Regions from separate parts of the Staphylococcus parequorum genome, predicted to be linked through region 2. Evidence: predicted binding sites of a transcription regulator. Region 2 holds the regulator's gene; each other region holds the start of a gene.
What was found. The regulator LexA, encoded in region 2, represses DNA repair genes until DNA is damaged. The targets are predictions, from matches to a motif close to CGAACATATGTTCG.
Positions count from the first base shown of each region.

Region 1: AAA453_RS06255 (YolD-like family protein) is a predicted target of LexA. The motif match lies at 1,364-1,377, and genes of this name have one in related genera.
Region 3: uvrB (excinuclease ABC subunit UvrB) is a predicted target of LexA. The motif match lies at 1,692-1,705, and genes of this name have one in related genera.

Region 1 is NZ_CP150682.1:1,318,417-1,321,696, forward strand. Features, by position in the region: gene AAA453_RS06245 (C45 family autoproteolytic acyltransferase/hydolase) at 1-42, opposite strand, end outside; gene AAA453_RS06250 (hypothetical protein) at 537-707, shown strand; gene AAA453_RS06255 (YolD-like family protein) at 931-1,341, opposite strand; gene pglS (6-phosphogluconolactonase) at 1,526-2,563, shown strand; gene AAA453_RS06265 (aldehyde dehydrogenase) at 2,628-3,280, opposite strand, start outside.
Region 2 is NZ_CP150682.1:1,948,463-1,951,742, forward strand. Features, by position in the region: gene tkt (transketolase) at 1-137, opposite strand, end outside; gene AAA453_RS09535 (DUF896 domain-containing protein) at 215-463, opposite strand; gene sosA (DNA damage-induced cell division inhibitor SosA) at 594-827, opposite strand; gene lexA (transcriptional repressor LexA) at 969-1,592, shown strand; gene AAA453_RS09550 (CAP-associated domain-containing protein) at 1,793-2,815, opposite strand; gene guaC (GMP reductase) at 2,827-3,280, opposite strand, start outside.
Region 3 is NZ_CP150682.1:2,506,632-2,509,911, reverse strand. Features, by position in the region: gene AAA453_RS12380 (CHAP domain-containing protein) at 1-258, shown strand, start outside; gene AAA453_RS12375 (YfbR-like 5'-deoxynucleotidase) at 655-1,296, shown strand; gene AAA453_RS12370 (CsbA family protein) at 1,302-1,532, shown strand; gene uvrB (excinuclease ABC subunit UvrB) at 1,859-3,280, shown strand, end outside.

The DNA.
Region 1 (3,280 bases), 630 kb from region 2:
TGAACCTCGATGTGTTAAGATGTCTGATTTTACTGATTGCATAGTTTAAAACTCCTATTTATGTGTGTAATCTTACAAAAATGTAACTTCATTGTAACGCTTTGTTAATTGCATTACGTATGACCAGTAGTTATGCTTGAGTTAACATCAAGGGACGATCAGATAGACAAATTCAATGAGGTGATTATTATGTCAAATTATTATGATGCTTTCAAAGATGCAGTCTCCACTTGGTGGGGTCAATAAGATGAGAATAACTAACATTGAATTGGCTAATATTTAACGATATTAGCCCTTTTTTTACTTATAATAATAATAAATATAACATCTATCTTTATTCTGATGAGAAGAAAATGTTAAAATAAATAAGACATATTGACTAAAATTTATTGATTTTGCATTACTCCAATAATATCATAAATCCATTTTTTAATATTTAGATTAAAGAAATGAAAAGTGGGTATATATTTATTGATGCTTTCAAGTATGCTATCATTATTGATAGATATGTTAATAATTTATTGAGGTGAATCAGAATGTGTAATTTTATTAAAGGTTTATTTAAATTTGTATTAGGTACAATTCTTACTGTGTCATTAGCAGCAGGTGTTGGTGCAGTAGTTTTCGCTTATATCTTTAAAAAAGACTTCGAAGATATTGAAAGTAAAACAAAAGAAATTGTTTCAGATATTGAAACGAATAATTAAGTTATTAATAGAACACTTTAGAGTGTTCCCATACTGTCGACAAAGCCTTTAGGCTTTCGTTGGCAGTATTTTTTTTTAGCCACCGTTCAACGAAGTTGTTACGGTGGCTTATGCAGTCGAGAAGACTGCGAACAATAAATCCGTTCAACGAAGTTGTTACGGTGGCTTATGCAGTCGAGAAGACTGCGAACTGTAAACTTGCGCCGCAAGTATAGAAAAGCGGTTAACTATTGTCTTGAGTTATTCTAGTTATATCAAATAATGAAAGTTGAATTGTTTCATGTGTATAGATTGGATAACCTTCTAAAAACATATGAGTCATATCTATATTTTTAATTTTTATATGAGCCGTTTCCAACCAACCTGCTTGATAATATTCAATATAAATATAGGAATCTGTATGTAACGCTTGATGAAGCTGTAAATTTAATTCATTTAATTGATCGTCGGATAATATAGGACGGTCAATTTTATTTTGATCTACTAAATATTGTTGAATTGTTTCGAATTGTTCTGGCAAAGTAGCAAATGGCGCCCATTTAACCATGCCACGACCTTGCGGGATATTGGCATTAAGAAATTCTCTTGGTATATTTCTATAGTCATTTTCATTTTGGTATTTTTCCGGAATCATAAAATCACCTCAACATAATAATAGAACATACGTTCGTGTAATTGCAAGAAGTTTTTCCTTATTTTAAATTAATAAAGCATGAAAAATTTAATTGTACTTTGATAGAAAGTGGTAATAATCATTATATTGTCATTTAGTATAGATATTTATTAAAATGAAACTATAACAATATGGAGGGGTTTACATGACGACAACAGGTTATATTGGTACGTATACAAAAAAAGAGGGCAAAGGCGTTTATCGTTTTGAATTAGATGAACAAACTGGAAGCGTAACAGAAGTTGAAACAGGATATGAATTAGAAGCATCAACTTATGTAAATCAACATAATTCATTTTTATATGCTGTAACACGTGAAGGAGATAATTGCGGTGTTGCAAGTCTTAAAATAGAAGAAGATGGTAAACTCAGTTTAATTAATAAATGCCTCGCATCTACAAAGGGTAGCGGCTGTTATGTAGATGTGTCACCAGACGGAAAGTTTGTTTTTGAGTCTGTTTATGGTGCTGGATTAGCGCGCTTATATGAAGCGAATCCTGAAACAGGTGAAATCATACGTTTGATTCAAGAGTTAGAGCACAATTATCCAACTGGACCACATGAAAGACAAGATCAGCCACATGTGCATTTTATCAGTACAACACCAGATGAAAAATATGTAGTTGCAATCGATTTAGGTACAGATAAAATAGTAACATACGAATTTAATGATCATGGTTTTAGTGAACATGCGGTGAGTGATTTTGAACCAGGGGACGGACCAAGACATATTACTTTTCATGAAAATGGGAAGTTTGCTTATGTTGTCCATGAGTTATCAAATGTCGTAAGTACAGTAAAATATGAGGATGGAAAATTCACCGAAATCCAACGACATTCAACAATTCCAGAAAATTTTGAAGGTGATACAAAATTAGCAGCAGTAAGACAGTCACACGATCAAAAATTCTTATACATCACGAATAGAGGCCACGATAGTATTGCTATTTTTAAAGTAAGCGATGATGGTTCAACGATTTCATTTGTTGATATTGTATCAAGTGGTGGTGAATTCCCACGTGATTTCAACATTACTGACTCAGACGATTTCTTAGTTTGTGCACACCAAGAAGGTGACTATACATTGACGGTTTTCAAACGTGATAAAATTACGGGAGAATTAGAAAAAGTTGATCATCATGAATCAGCACCAGAGGGCGTTTGTGTACAATTTTTAAAATAAAGACAACTGAAAAAATTAAAAAATCACCTAGTATGGATAATACATTGCCATACTAGGTGATTTTCTATTTGTTGAAAAATGTTTTGATGTATTTAAATTTCCCTTTGTATGGTGGGAATATGAGACTTGATTCAAGCCTTGTAGATTTAAATACATAAGATTTATCGTGACTAAACGTGTCAAAACTATATTTACCATGATATTGTCCAATACCCGATGCCCCGACACCACCAAAAGGTAAGTTTGGATTTGCGAGGTGCATCAACGTATCATTAATCGCACCGCCACCAAATGAAATTTCATGAAGTACACGTTCTGTTGCATTTTCATCTTCGCTAAATAAATATAAGCTGAGTGGTTTAGGTTTAGTACGTATTAAATCAATCGCTTCATCAAAATCATCATACGGAATGATTGGTAAAATAGGGCCGAAAATCTCATCTTCCATTATTTTAGCATCGAAAGTAATACCATCTAAAATGGTTGGAGCGATGTATTTATCGTCTGCATCAGATTGACCACCAAATGCAATTTCTGTTTTATGAACATTTAATAAATGGTCTAAACGATCGAAATGTTTTTGATTAATGATACGACCGAAATCTGGGCTATCTTGTATAGATTTACCATAAAATTCAGTGATTGTATTTTTGAGTGCCGCGATGAGTTGGCTTTTGACTTTTCGGTTAACTAAAATATAGTCTGGCGACACACAAG
Region 2 (3,280 bases):
TGACGCGTCCATAAAGTATAGGCCATAGGAGCAGCGCCCATTGGTAATCCAGGGTGACCTGAGTTTGCTTTTTCAATAGCATCGATACTTAACGCTCTAATCGTATCTATCGCTAATTGATCTTTTTCTATATTCATCTAACATGACTTCCTTTCTTCTAGCAAGATTCAATACCATTATACATTAATTTTCTTCTATTTAACAAAAAAGTGATTTAGTTTTTATCTTCTTTGTCTTTAGAATCTAATATTTTTTTCACTTTATTAGGTGTAACATCATTTCCTTCTGAATCAATAATTCTAGTACTTTCAATTTGTTGCTTGAACTTGCCTCTAAATTCGTCTAAATAAGCTTTGCGCAACTTAGATTGCTCTTTGGCTTCAATTTGAGTAAGTCCCTGTTCTTTTTTCTTCTTTGCTAATTCATTAATACGTTCTAAATCTACGCTACCCTTGTTAGCCATAGTTAACCTCCGTAATTTATAATCTAGGAAAAATATAACAAAAAAGTGAGCGAAACTAAATCGTTTCGCTCACTTTATCCCTATTTACTATTAACATGCTTGCTTTCCCAAATCACTTCTATTTAAAAAATTATTTAACCGCTGCTATAACCGGTTGTTGTTCGTGTTCGCTATTCTCTTCGATTTTCACATTGTATTGTTCGCTTTGTGCTGGTTCATGCGTTATTTGATGATCGGTCATTTCGTACGTCTGTTCTGATTCTGCATTGTTATGTGCACTTAAAATAAATAATGCGCTTAATAGCATCGTAACAAGTAACACTGTTACATACGCTTTTATTTGGTGTTTATATATTTTCAACATTAATAGCCACTCCTAGAACGTTTGTTTGTATTTACACCTTACCAGAACACTTGTTCCGAGTCAACAAGAAACGAACAAACGTTTGTAATATATATATATGCATGCTATAATAAAAACAAATTAATCTAGGGAGTGCCTACTATGAGAGAGTTAACAAAGCGACAAAGTGAAATTTTCGAATATATAAAACAAACAGTTCATTCAAAAGGATATCCGCCAAGTGTAAGAGAGATTGGTGAAGCCGTAGGATTAGCATCAAGTTCTACAGTGCACGGTCATTTATCAAGATTAGAAGAAAAGAGTTATATAAGAAGAGATCCTACTAAACCTCGTGCAATTGAAATTGTATCAGAACAATTAGGTGATACTTTAAATATGGAAGAAACTATTCATGTTCCTGTAATCGGTAAAGTAACAGCCGGTATACCGATTACTGCCGTAGAAAATGTTGAGGAATATTTCCCGTTACCCGAACACTTCACTTCAACTCATAATAGTGATATTTTCATTCTCAATGTCGTTGGAGACAGTATGATTGAAGCAGGTATCTTAGATGGTGATAAAGTAATCGTTAGAAGCCAAACAATCGCTGAAAATGGAGATATTATTGTTGCTATGACTGAAGAAAATGAAGCTACTGTTAAACGGTTCTATAAAGAAAAGACACGTTATCGCTTACAACCTGAGAATAGTACAATGGAACCTATCTATTTGGAACATGTAACTGTATTAGGTAAAGTTGTAGGCCTATTTAGAGAAATGTAATTATAAATTGAATCCTTTAAAAACACTCTCACAAAAATAAGAGATTGAGCAATGAGCTCAACCTCTTATTTTTTGTCTTTTTTATCTAAGACTTCTTTTACTTTTTCAAGTATATCTTCTGTTTTATCTTTTTTATTTGTTGTCATAACTTATTCATCCTCACAAATTATAAGATACCCTCTTATAACAATCAATAAACACTATCCACTGTAATTTTCAGTCCAATAAGGTTGTCTATCTTCATTAAAGTCGACACCTACACCTAATGTTTTGAATTCTTTTTTTAGTATGTTCTTTCTATGTCCCAATGAATTCATTAAACCTTGGTGTGCATAAATGCTACTTGTTTGACCATAAGCTAGATTTTCACCTGCTGCATTAAAATCATGACCGTCAGCTTCTAATCTGTCGAATGGTGAATCACCTGATAAATTATCATGATCAAAATAATCATGCTCTGCCATATCTACACTATGTTTTCTAGCAGTATCAGAAATACTAGCCGAATAATTTAACGAGGCTAAATCACGTTGGACTCTCTCAGCGTTTACTAAATCAAAGTTTTGTAATTCGAAACTTTGCGCTAACCCTTCTGATGGTGCAGCGTATTGTTGTTGTAAGCGGTTTTCCATTTTTTCACTAACTTGTAAAAGTGCAGTTAAGTTATTGTTCTCATGTTTGTCGTAAAAAGCTGTTGTATAAATCTGATCATCATGGAAATTGTCGAATTCGTCATCTTGCACATCAAATTTTACATGACCTTTTTCTTTTTCAGTAATAGGTTCACCTAATCTATCTCTAACGACTTCTTTGGGTGTTCCATATTTAATTTTTGATTTTGATGAAATCACATTCTGATTACTATAAAGTGCATTTACTTTATCATCAATGTAACTCACCATCACAAATGATCTATAATCACCAGAGTAGTAAGTATGCCAATTTGTACCGTACTCACTAGAAGTCACACGTTGTGCGTCTCCTAACTTTTTGTCAACTTCATCTTTAGTCATGTTCATTTGAATATTATTCACAGCAAATTCTTGTTCACTCGGCACTTTCAACGCATCATCAGAAGTAGATTGTTCTGATGTCCAACCATCCACTTTTGATTTAAACTGTTGTTGTAACGATGTCATAGGAGCTGTTTCTTTGATTGGAACGACTAATACTATGATTAACAAAACAACTATATATAATAAAATTTTTCTGATTTTATACACCCACTATAAAACTAGTCTCTATCACCATTAAAAATAGAGTTTCTAACAATTACATAATCCACTTTTCTTAACGCATTCAAATCTTTGCCACCTGAATATGAAATTGAACTTTGTAAATCTTGTTGCATTTCTATTAAAGTATTCAGTAAAGAACCTTTGTGTTCAACAAACATTTTTTTACCTTCAACATTTTTGTGTTCGCCTTTTTGGAATTCAGAAGCACTACCAAAGTATTCTTTATACATTTTACCATCTAATTCAACAGTTTCGCCAGGAGATTCTTCATGTGCTGCAAATAATGAACCCACCATTACCATTGATGCGCCAAAGCGAATTGATTTAGCGATATCACCATGTGTTCTGATACCACCATCAGCGATGATTGGTTTTCGTGCTGCTTTACTACAATGGTTGAGTGCTGATAACTGCCAGCCACCAGTTCCAAAACCAGTTTTAATTTTAGTA
Region 3 (3,280 bases), 560 kb from region 2:
GGGAAATCAGTAGGTAACCTTTGGGGTAACGCAAATAATTGGGCTTCGGCAGCGAGTAATAGTGGCTACAAAGTTAACCGTACACCTGAAGTGGGTGCGATTTTCCAAAGTAATGCCGGTAACTATGGCCATGTAGGTGTTGTAGAACGTAAAAATCCAGATGGATCAATTGTAGTATCAGAAATGAATTGGCAAGGTGTAGGACAAAAATCTTATAGAACAATTCACAACACTGATCAATATAATTATATTCATTAGCAAATCATATAACTTCAATATCATCTGAATACATAAAGAAAAGATGCTTGGTAGTGAGCTTATATTAGAGGTGAGCTTTGCTTAATATAATAAATGGTACAACATAGAACCACTCCATCATGTTTTGGAGTGGTTCTATGTTTATAGTTCATTGTGGTTAAATAATGTCATGAATAAAATAATGCGACAGCAATATAATTTTTCTAATAAGATTTTGTAGTATATGCCTAGCCAACTCTGCCAAAATAACAACGGGACTGAGATATGAATTTATGTCCTAGGCGCCTCATAAATTGAATTAGTTAAATTCAATTACATTGATAAGACATTTTGATTGTTGAATGATATTATAAAATTAAGTATAATCATTCATTAAACAAACTAGGAGGCGATGTCATGGGAGTACATCAATATTTTAAACGCTTGTCTGATTTAGAAAAATTAATTAGATTGCCGGGAAAATTTAAATACTTTGAGCATAATGTCGCTGCGCATTCATTTAAGGTGACAAAAATTGCACAATATTTGGCTACAGTAGAGGAATACCATGGTAATGAAGTAGATTGGAAGAGTTTATATGAAAAGTCGTTAAATCACGATTTTGCTGAAATTTTTACGGGTGATATCAAAACACCAGTTAAATATGCAAGTGGTGAATTAAAAAAACTCTTCTCACAAGTCGAGGAAGAAATGGTAGACCATTTTATAAATGAAGAAATTCCAGAAGCTTACCAAGATATATATCGAGAAAGACTTCAAGAAGGTAAAGATGACTCATTAGAAGGTCAGATACTTTCTGTAGCTGACAAGATAGATTTATTATATGAAACATTTGGTGAAATACAAAAGCGTAACCCTGAACAACTATTTTTTGAAATATATGAGATGTCTTTAGAAACAATTATGCAATTTGATCATCTAAGTTCGGTACAAGATTTTATAGATAATATTATTCCTGAAATGTTAACGGAGAAATTCATTCCAAGATCAGAATTACGTGAAACAACAATGGCTATTTTAAATAATAGGAATGGGTGAAGTGAATGATTTGGTATGTGCTCGCATCCTTCTTTCCATGTATTTTCGTGGTGTTTTTCAGCGTACTAACACGAAGTAAATGGGTAGGAACGATTTTAACATTAATTATAATTGGTGCATCCGTTCAAAAAGGCTTTTTTCATAATGAATGGATCATTTTTATAGATGTCGCCTCGTTGCTAGCTGGTTACCTTATTATCGATCAATTAGAATTTCATAAAAAAGAAGATGACTGAGTAATGAGTATTAAGCAACTTAATTGCTATAGTTAAATAAGCGTTTTATAATTGTATAAATTCAACAATATAGTTTATTTTAGGATAAACAAAGACAACTTAGGCAAACATGGTGATAGAACTATGTTTGTTTTTCTTTATATATAAGAAGATAAAAAGCGAACAAATGTTTGCTTTTTCATTTATAAATCTGTTAAAATATGTAACGAGAATATGAATCTGCAAACTTGATGCAGACACACAGCAACAGTGGTATATACATTTTAAACATAGACACATCAGGTATGTTCGTATCGTTAGAAATTATATAGGAGGCATGTGTCACTATGGAACACCATCAATTTAAATTACAATCTGATTTTACACCTCAAGGTGATCAACCAGAGGCGATAAAGAAAATCGTTAAAGGCGTTAATGAGGGCAAACGTCATCAAACTTTACTCGGTGCGACAGGTACAGGTAAGACCTTTACTATGAGTAATGTTATTAAACAAGTAGGGAAACCGACACTCATTATCGCGCATAATAAAACATTAGCAGGGCAATTATATAGTGAGTTTAAAGAATTCTTTCCAGAAAATAGAGTAGAATACTTTGTCAGTTATTATGATTACTATCAACCAGAGGCTTATGTACCATCAACTGATACATTTATTGAAAAAGATGCTTCAATAAATGATGAAATTGACCAATTACGACATTCAGCGACAAGTTCACTTTTTGAAAGAGACGATGTCATTATTATTGCGAGTGTCAGCTGTATATATGGTTTAGGTAACCCAGAAGAATATCGAGATTTAGTAGTCAGTGTTCGAGCTGGTATGGAAATGGATAGAAGTGAACTTTTAAAAAAATTAGTAGACGTGCAATATTCGAGAAATGATATTGATTTTAGACGCGGTACATTTCGTGTAAGAGGAGATGTTGTTGAAATTTTTCCGGCTTCGAGAGAAGAAATGTGTATTCGTGTAGAATTTTTCGGTGATGAAATTGATCGTATCCGTGAAGTGAATTATTTAACGGGTGAAGTTTTAAGAGAGCGTGATCACTTTGTGATTTTCCCAGCTTCCCACTTCGTAACACGTGAAGAGAAAATGAAATCTGCGATACAAAGAATTGAAAATGAATTAGAAGAACGTTTAACAGAATTACGCTCAGAAAATAAATTATTAGAGGCACAACGACTAGAACAACGTACGAATTATGATTTAGAAATGATGCGTGAAATGGGCTTCTGTTCTGGTATTGAGAACTATTCTGTTCATTTAACGTTAAGACCAATGGGATCAACGCCGTATACGTTATTAGACTATTTTGGCGATGATTGGCTTGTGATGGTTGATGAATCACATGTGACATTACCTCAGATTAGGGGTATGTATAATGGAGACCGTGCACGTAAACAAGTACTTGTAGATCATGGTTTCCGTTTGCCGAGTGCTTTGGATAATAGACCTTTAAAATTTGAAGAATTCGAAGAAAAAACCAATCAACTCGTTTATGTATCTGCTACACCTGGTCCATTCGAGTTAGAACATACAGATGAAATGGTACAACAAATCATTCGTCCGACAGGTCTTTTAGATCCTGAGATTGAAGTGCGACCAACGGAAAATCAAATTGATGATTTAATAAGTGAAATTCATGAGCGCATTGAACGTAATGAACGTGTGCTAGTTACGACATTAACTAAAAAAATGAGTGAAGATTTAACGACTTATTTGAAAGAAGCTGGCATTAAGGTCAAT